Regions from separate parts of the Colwellia psychrerythraea 34H genome, predicted to be linked through region 1. Evidence: predicted binding sites of a transcription regulator. Region 1 holds the regulator's gene; the other holds the start of a gene.
The links. Region 1 encodes LexA, which represses DNA repair genes until DNA is damaged. Its sites were predicted from a motif close to TACTGTATNNNNATACAGTA; they were not measured.

Region 1 (4,750 bases):
GCCTTTAAGCGCAGGAAATGCTGGAGGTAATCCTGCACCTGTTGGTTGATGACAAGCAACACAAGCTGTCATATAAACTTTTTCGCCCATAGCCATTAATTCATCTTGGCTATACACTTTAGCTAAATCCTCAACGGGTGCTTCTTCAGTCATTGTCTCTACCGCATCTTCAACGTTAGTTTCAATTGTGACGACTCCTTTAGCATCTTGTGATGTGTTATCAACAGCAGACTTTACATCAGAGGCTTGCACGATATCACCAGTATCATTGCCCCAAGCATTTCGCTCATAAGTGACGACTGCGGCTATCTCTTTTAAACTCAATTGTTTGCCATAGGCTTGCATACCTGTGCCCGCTTTACCGTTAAAGACAATATTGAGGTGCTCTTCTATCGTACCCGTTGTAGCTATAGGGCTACCTTTTAATGCAGGGAAGGCCGGCGGCAAACCTAAACCGGTTGGTTGATGACAAGCTGAGCAGTAGGCTGTGTAAGTTGTTTCACCTAATTGCATAAGTTCTTCTTTTGATACAGAAGCGTTTAATGAGTCTTGTTCGGCACTTGCTGCAGCGGCGATACGTTGTTGTTGTTCATTGAGCCAAATGTCATAATCTTCAGCTGATTTTACCTCAACAACTATGGGCATAAAGCCATGATCTTTTCCGCATAACTCGGCACATTGACCGCGATAGACACCGGGTTCTTCGACTCTAGTCCAGGCTTCATTGATGAATCCTGGATTAGCATCCTGTTTAACGGCAAAAGCAGGCACCCACCATGAATGGATAACATCATCAGATGTTATTAAAAATCTAACTTTTTTATTAGCAGGAATAACAAGCGGCTTATCAACCTCAAGTAAATAGTTTTTACCTTTGATGGCGCTAGTTTCTTGTTGGTTTTGGTATTGCTCGCGAGGGGTGGAAAGCACAGAATAATATTCAATATCTTGGTCAAAGTATTTGTAATGCCATTTCCATTGCGAGCCCGTGATTTGAATCGTAACATCAGAGTTCTCATTGTCTTCCATCGCTATCAGTGTTTGTGTAGCAGGCACTGCCATGGCGATTAAAATAACAATGGGTATTGCTGTCCATAAAATTTCTACTTTAGTACTTTCATGAAAATCAGCAGGCTTTGCACCTTTAGATTTTCTGTGAAAAGCAATCGACCAAAACATAGCGCCAAAAACTAAAATACCGATAGCAGTACAAATATAGAGCACTAGCATATGTAAATCATATACGTCTCTACTAACGGCAGTAACCCCTTTAGTTAGGTTTAACTGCGTCTCTGCCCAGGCTGAATTGGCAAATAGGCTGACCAACACTAGCCAAATTAGCTTATGTTTCCCCACACGGCATCTCCTCTTTTCAATGATAGAGAACAGATGTGCAGCAATGTACTTCATAACTCACTGAACTGAATATCTGTTGTTGTTATTATTATTTTTATCAACTAACAAGAGCTCGGTTTAGCCACGGTTGCGCTATATAGAACGGTTCATGACGAATATACATAATTTAGAGATCAAGTTAATTATCGACGTAAAAGAGTAATCAGTCATAGTACTAGTGAACTAGTGTGACAGGATTAGCAAACAGACGTCTTTTTATTCTTTTTATGTTCGTTTTGTATGCGTTACTATTTATAGAATTACGCTAAAAATTGATCTAGGTCAAACATTTTATAACTGAGGAATTATAAAAAAGCCATTTAATTCAATGGAGTAATAGCTCTAAAGAGAGTGTGAGCTCTACTGGGACTAGCTTTGATTAAATCTAATAAAGGGATTTAAGAATTACAGAAAATCACGTGGAAATTTAGAAAGGAAAATATTGAAGATAAATAAAAACGCCATATTTATTACGCAGTAATTAGGTAATAAATATGACGAATGCTGTAACAGTGGCTATGATGGATTACATCCAACGTCCACTTCGAATAATACCGACGGCGATACCCTCAATATTAAACTCTTGATTAGCTAAGTCGACTTTAATAGGAGAGAAGTCTTCATTTTCTGCATGCAAATAGACAACATTTCCTTCACGTTTGAAACGTTTTACGGTGACATCATTTTCAACACGGGCAACAACAACTTGACCATTCTGTACTTCAGTAGTTTGATGCACAGCAAGTAAGTCGCCGTCTAGAATACCGATATCTTTCATGCTTTCGCCATTTACACGCAAGAGATAATCGGCAGCAGGATGGAATAAATTACCATCCATTTTATAATGTTCTTCAATATGCTCTTGCGCCAAAATAGGTTCACCGGCGGCAACTCGCCCTATCAGTGGTAAACCTTCTGCTTCAAGCATTTCTTCAACCAAGCGAATGCCACGAGAAGTGCCTGCAAGCATTTCAATGTAGCCTTTTTTTGCTAAAGCTTTTAAGTGTTCTTCGGCGGCATTAGCTGATTTGAAACCAAAAAAATTAGCGATTTCAGCACGTGTAGGTGGCATGCCTGTATCTTGAATCTTTGCTTTGATTAAATCATAAATCTGTTGCTGTCGTTTAGTCAGTGGGCGTAATTCGGTAGTTGAATCTATCATAGCTTTAGCCTGTAAATTTACACAGTATTACTGGTAGTATATACAGGATGTGATGAAAGGCAAGCCCCGCTTAGGTATATCTAACTAATTATTGTTTACGTGCAGAAATCACCTCACATTATGATTATCTACCTATGTTTTCATGAGAGTATATTGTTGTTCACAGCTGACTTTATATGAATTATCAACATGACTACTAATAATTAAGTTTATGGTTAGTAAGCTATTAATTGACAACAGGGTGGTTTGACACGTGTAAATTTAACCAAGTATATACTCGTTTATATAGCCCTATTTTTATTACCAGACCATAATTTAGCTTTCATCATCTATATCCAGCACATAGATTATTAACTAGTAAATATAATATAGTTTTGTCAGAATGATTTTAAGTTTGGCTACATTAACGCACTAAAAATAACAAAAGGTTACCGATGCACTGGCGGAAAAAACTTGTTCAATCGTCTTTAATATTTGTAAGTGAAAAACTTACTGTTGAGGTTATTGAACAACGAAAATTTAACTCAGCTAGCATAGCAGCAACACTCGCTTTAGCGTGTGCTCCATATGTTCAAAGTGCTGAATTAAGTAATACCTATTCGTTCAATATTCCTCAGCAAAGAGCAGATCTATCGCTCACTCAATTTGCAGAGCAAGCCGACTTAACGCTCATTTTCTCACTTGATAAAGTAAGTGATATAACGGCAAATAAGTTAACTGGCAATTATTCTATTGAACAAGCCATTAAACTTTTACTTGAGGATACGGAGTTAGTTGCAACATTGAGTGGTCAAGGTCTGCTTTCCATAAATAATAAAAATGATTTGGGGAAGACAGATAACATGTTTAAAAAAAATACATTATCGACAGCAATTATTGCAATTTTAGCGTCAACAGCTTCAGTGCAAGCGCATGCTGAAGACAGTAAAACAGCTGAAAAAGACGTTGAAAAAATCACCGTTACAGGCATTAGAGGCGCTCTTGGTCGCGCTTTAGACACAAAACGTGAAGCTAGTGGCGTAGTTGATTCTATTTCTGCTGAGGATATTGGCAAGTTTCCGGACACTAACCTTGCAGAATCATTACAACGTATTACTGGCGTCTCGATAGATAGATCGGGTGGTGAAGGTCAAAAAATCACCGTGCGTGGTTTTGGTCCACAATTTAATACAGTACTTGTTAATGGTCGACAACAAGCCTCTGAAGATCCAGGTCGTGATTTTAGTTTTGATACGCTTGCTGCCGAAATGGTAAAAACCCTAGATGTGCATAAAACATCATCAGCGACGGTACAGTCAGGTGGTATTGGCGCCACGGTTAATATTGAAACGGCGAAACCTTTTGCTATTAATGGTTTTAAATTAGCGGGTAGTGTCAAAGCAACTTATGATGGTAATAGTGAAGAGACCTCCCCACAAGCGTCACTTTTGATAAGTGATACCTTTAATGATGATACCTTTGGTGCTTTATTTGCAATCTCGTATTTAGAGCGTGAAACGAAATTAAATCGTGCTCAAAGTGCTGGTTGGCGTGAAAATTCTTCTTTCGGCAAAGGCGCTCCTGTAACAGAGTCCGGTGACGTATATACCGGTAATATATTTATTCCGCAAAACTTTGATTCATTGGTTACCACAGAAAAACGTGAACGTACCAATGCAAACTTAGTCTTGCAGTATGCACCTTCAGATAACCTTGTCATTACCGCAGATGCATTATATTCAGACTTTGATGTCAAATCTGATACAACATCTTATGGTCATTGGTTTACTTCTGATAATGTTGAAAATGCTGTTGTTGATGCCAATGGTACTATCACTTCAATGTATCAAGAAACAGGTTTAGCAACTGACTTTCACGCTAAAAAAGCGGATCGTTTAACTGATTCACTTTCTATTGGTTTGAACTTTGATTGGGATGTTAATGATAACTTAAATATGAAGTTTGATTTAAGTAACTCAACAGCTAAAAGAGAACCAAATAATGGTCGTGGTGGTAGCTTAGCGTTATTAGGTTATGCCAACCGAGTTCAATGGAATGTTGATGGTAATATTTTGCCTTATTACTCTGACTTTGCAACCCCAGACCCTTCAATTTACAGTGGTCAGCAAGAAGGAGATGGTGTTAATCAAGATCCAAATAGTCCTGATTATGTCTCACCTACGGGGGTTTCTGATTATTTAGATCCCGCCAACA
Region 2 (4,750 bases), 1.6 Mb from region 1:
AGGCAAAAAAAAAGTAAAGAGCTAAGCTCTTTACTTTTTTATTCAATCATTGTCAGTTTGATTTATTTACTACGCGGTAGCATCAACAGTTGGTGCAGCTTTAGATACCATCACCATCGCAGGTCGAATTAAACGACCATTTAACTCATAACCTTTTTGCATTACTGCAATAACAGTATTTGGCGCTACTCCAGGTACTTCTTGCATTGACATTGCTTGATGAAGTTCAGGGTTAAAAGGTTGATCTTGTGGATCAACAGCCTTTACACCAAATTTATCTAAAGAAGTAATTAAGCCTTGTAACGTTAATTCAACGCCTTCAATAACACCTTTATTACTTTCATCTTCTTTATCAATATTTTGAAGCGCTCGCTCCAAGTTATCAACGCTTGTTAGCATTTCACCAGCAAATTTTTCTAAAGCAAACTTACGTGCTTTTTCTACATCTTGAGCAGCCCGACGACGAATGTTGTCTACTTCTGCTTTAGCGCGAATAACTGAATCTTTTTGATCCGCAACGGTAGATTGAGCTGTAGCTAATGCTAGCTCTAACTCGTTAATTTTTTCTTGTTCAGCACTAATCACTTCATGGGCATGATCATGTTGATCTTCTACCTGCTCTTCAGCTTGTTGTACTATGTCATCTGCTAATTGCTCAGCACTTAACTCTTCTTTATTACTTGTTGATTCTGTTGTCATGGAAAAACCTCAATTTTATAACTCTTGGTGACATTATGGGGACTCTCTAAAATGATTCAAGCTTGATTTAAAAACATTTTGTAAAAAGTGAACTTTACAAGTGAGCAAAATCCAGCGAAACTGCTCTTAACCCTAGCAAAATAAGTAAATTACCGTTATGGCTCAACACTATAAAACTATTGGCCTTATTGGCAAACCTAATCATGATGGCGCCAGTGCCACCATACAAACATTGCACAAATACTTATTAGCGAATGAGTATAAAGTTATTGTCGAAGTTTCAGTAGCGCAATCTCTCGATATCAAAAAGATGAAAACCGGCACATTAACTGATATTGGCGAACAAGCAGATCTCGCCATTGTTATTGGTGGTGATGGTTACATGCTTGGCGCAGCGCGCGTACTCGCCTGTTTCGATATTGGCGTCATTGGTGTAAACCGCGGTAACCTAGGCTTTTTAACCGATCTTTCTCCTTCTGAAATCATAAAACCTTTAGAGCAAATATTATCAGGCAAGTCACGTAGTGAACAACGCTTTATTATAGAGGCTGAAGTTTATCGTCACGGAAAACTAAAAAGTTCAAATAGCGCGGTTAATGAAGCGGTACTCCATGCCGGTAAAGTTGCCAGCATGATTGAGTTTGAAGTTTATATTGATGGCACCTTTATGTTTAGCCAGCGTTCAGACGGGTTAATTATTTCCACACCTACTGGCTCAACGGCCTATTCGATGTCTGCTGGTGGACCTATTTTAACGCCCAACTTAAATGCACTATCGCTCGTACCTATGTTTCCTCATACCTTAACAAGTAGACCAATTGTTGTTGATGGAAATAGTGAAATCAAATTGATACTAGCCAACGATAACCATGAAAACTTGCAAGTGAGTTGTGATGGTCATGTTATTTTAACGGTAATGCCTGGTGACGAAGTTATCATCAAAAAGAGTGAGTGCAGCATTCGTTTAATCCACCCATTAGATCATGAATACTTTAACGTATTACGAAATAAATTAAGCTGGGGTAACAAACTTTATTAACCTCCTGTTGCTACTTAACTATGAGTAGTAGCCAGCATTACTATCAAAAAATAAGCAAATAGTTTCAAATAAACTTGAATAAAAGCCATTTACTGTATAAATTAACAGTTACTGGTTTTTTATTCATGCTTATTGCCAAAGGTTAACTATGCTGCTGCAACTTAACATTCAAAATTTTGCCATTGTCCGTTCATTAGATATTGATTGGCAATCAGGTATGACGACAATTACCGGTGAGACTGGCGCGGGAAAATCAATTGCTATTGATGCGCTGGGCTTATGTTTAGGTGATAGAGCAACCACTAATGTGGTTAGACCAAACTGCAAAAAGGCTGATTTAGCCGCCACATTTGAAATAAAGAAAAATAAAATGGCGCGCGCTTGGCTAAAACAACATGAACTCGTTTCTGAGCATGATAGCGAATGTATTCTTCGCCGTGTTATCTCCGCTGAAGGCCGCTCAAAATCATATATCAATGGCAGCCAAGTGCCTTTAGTGCAATTAAAAGAAATTGGACAGCTGTTAATTAATATCCATGGTCAACATGATCACCAGCTTATCGTTAAAGCGAATCAACAGTGTCGTTTGCTTGATAATTATGCCAACCACACACCTTTGTTAAGTGCAGTAAAACATTATGCCCAGCAGTGGAATAAGCTTAATAAAGAATTAGAAATGCTGCAGCAAAGCAAACAACAACGTGAAGCTGAACAACAACTCATCCAGTACCAAGTAACTGAACTGGACGAATTTTCATTACAACCTGATGAGTTTTCAACACTAGAAAAAGATTATAAACGCCATAGTAATGCGCAAGATTTATTGGACTCAACGCTAAGCACATTACAAAGCCTATCCGAAAATGATAATTTCAATATCTTAGATGCACTTAGAGAGTGTAGCGAAAATATCAATTCAATCGCACGCGTTGATAATCAATTAACTGATGTAGCCACTATATTATCAGATACCTTAATTCAATTAGATGAAGCAAATAACGATTTAACGCACTATTATCAGCAATTAGAACTAGACCCTCAAAATTATGCGATCATTGAAGAGCGTTACTCTACCGCAGTGCAGTTGGCCAAAAAACACCAACTGTCACCAGAAAATCTAGTTAACTTCCATAGTGAATTAAAACAACAGCTCGCTTCAATATCTAATGATGAAACCCGCATTGATACAATTATTGAAGAATTAGAGCAGACTAGAATTCATTATAATGAAAGCGCTGAACTGTTATCAGCATCAAGAGAAAAATCAGGTAAAAGCCTGAGCAAGCTGATCAGTAAAAGCATGCAAGAACTGAACATGCCCCACGGACAATTCTTTATTGCCGTTGAGAATAATAAAAAACAAGAAAATGGCAAAGAAACTATCAATACCAATGGTAGTGATACTATTAGCTTTCAAGTTAGCATTAACCCAGGGCAAGCGCTTGAGGCTATGCATAAGGTTGCCTCCGGTGGTGAACTATCTCGCATCAGTTTAGCTATGCAGGTTATTTTGGCCGATAAAGTGATCACGCCAACACTAATATTTGATGAAGTTGATGTCGGAATTAGTGGCCCAACAGCGGCTATGGTAGGTAAAAAGTTAAAGCAGCTATCTAAAAATACTCAAGTAATTTGTGTTACCCATTTACCCCAAGTGGCATGTAAGGGACATCAACAACTCTTTGTGAGCAAATTGACTGATGGCGAACTCACTGAAACTAAAGTAAGTGAACTAAGTGAATCAAATCGGGTCAAAGAAATTGCTCGTTTGCTTGCAGGAGATAAAATATCTCAACACAGTTTAGCAAATGCGCAAGAGCTATTAGCCAGCTAAGCTCATTTACACACACCGTTTTAGTAAAAAGGGATCCGATAACAGGTGAACTACCTACTTTCATTGTCGTGATGCAAATAGAGTTTTTTTAACTGATGTAATAAATAGCTTTGAATCCGTGCTGGGCTTGGGTATTATCCCTGCTCACACTTTTAGCCTGTTTTTTTGAGCTACTTAAAGGTAAATAGATTTTATGTATTTTCGCGTTGCCATTGTTATTACTGCCCTAACCTTATCAGCCTGTTCTAGTTGGGTTTTTCGTTACGATGTTCCCCAAGGTAATTACCTTGAACAAAAGAGCATTGATAAATTACAAGTAGGTATGACCAAGGAACAGGTTAAATTTATTTTGGGTAGCCCTGTTGTTGTAGATGCTTTCAATAATGATACTTGGAATTATGTCTACAAGTTGAAGTCTGGCCGAAGCAAAGATTTCGATATGAAAAAGCAATTTATTATTAACTTTTCTAATGACAAGTTAGTCTCAGCTTCAGGAGACTTTGAGGTATCTGATAATTTTAATACCCCTTTCAATGCGCCTGTAGTAGAAACTGAAGCGGCAAATGACACTGAGCTCAATGAAGAAGCAAAGGCTGTTGTTAAAAGTAAGACTATTAACGGTAAATAGATAACAAACAGTTAATGAGCTCTTTACCTTGGTAAAACTTGGGTACAAAAAAACGGCATGAATGCCGTTTTTTTTATGCCTATTACAAACTAAATATTTGTAGAGCTATTTATTGGCGTCAACTCTCAAAGGGTTTACACGACCACCTGTTGTTTTATCAGCTCGCCCTTCTAATTTCGCTTTTTCCGCTCGACGCTTTCTAACATCCTTAGGATCAGCTATCAATGGACGATAGACTTCAATTCTATCGAGATCGTTAACGACTTCAGATAGTTTTACTGCCCTATTCCAAACACCTACTTTGTTAACTTTAAGGTCAATTTCAGGAAATAAAGTGATAACGCCCGAATCGAGAATGGCTTGCTCTACAGTAGAACCTTCTGCAACCAATAAGGTTAATATTTTTTGTTTGTGTGGAACACCATAAACAACTTCTATGGTTACCCTGTCATTGTTCACTGAATCATCAAGACTACTTAACTCGCTGTTTTCGAAAGTCATAATTACACATTAACTCCGTAAATTTCTTTTGCTCGCTGGGTAAAAACTT

Region 2: the regulator LexA is predicted to act here: its motif matches at 1,829-1,848, upstream of recN (DNA repair protein RecN).

Annotation. Positions count from the first base shown of each region.
Region 1 is NC_003910.7:238,411-243,160, forward strand. It holds gene coxB (cytochrome c oxidase subunit II) at 1-1,356, opposite strand, end outside; gene lexA (transcriptional repressor LexA) at 1,922-2,557, opposite strand; gene CPS_RS01090 (TonB-dependent receptor) at 3,400-4,750, shown strand, end outside.
Region 2 is NC_003910.7:3,990,455-3,995,204, forward strand. It holds gene grpE (nucleotide exchange factor GrpE) at 70-699, opposite strand; gene nadK (NAD(+) kinase) at 857-1,738, shown strand; gene recN (DNA repair protein RecN) at 1,887-3,572, shown strand; gene CPS_RS17125 (outer membrane protein assembly factor BamE) at 3,766-4,200, shown strand; gene CPS_RS17130 (RnfH family protein) at 4,306-4,701, opposite strand; gene CPS_RS17135 (SRPBCC family protein) at 4,704-4,750, opposite strand, start outside.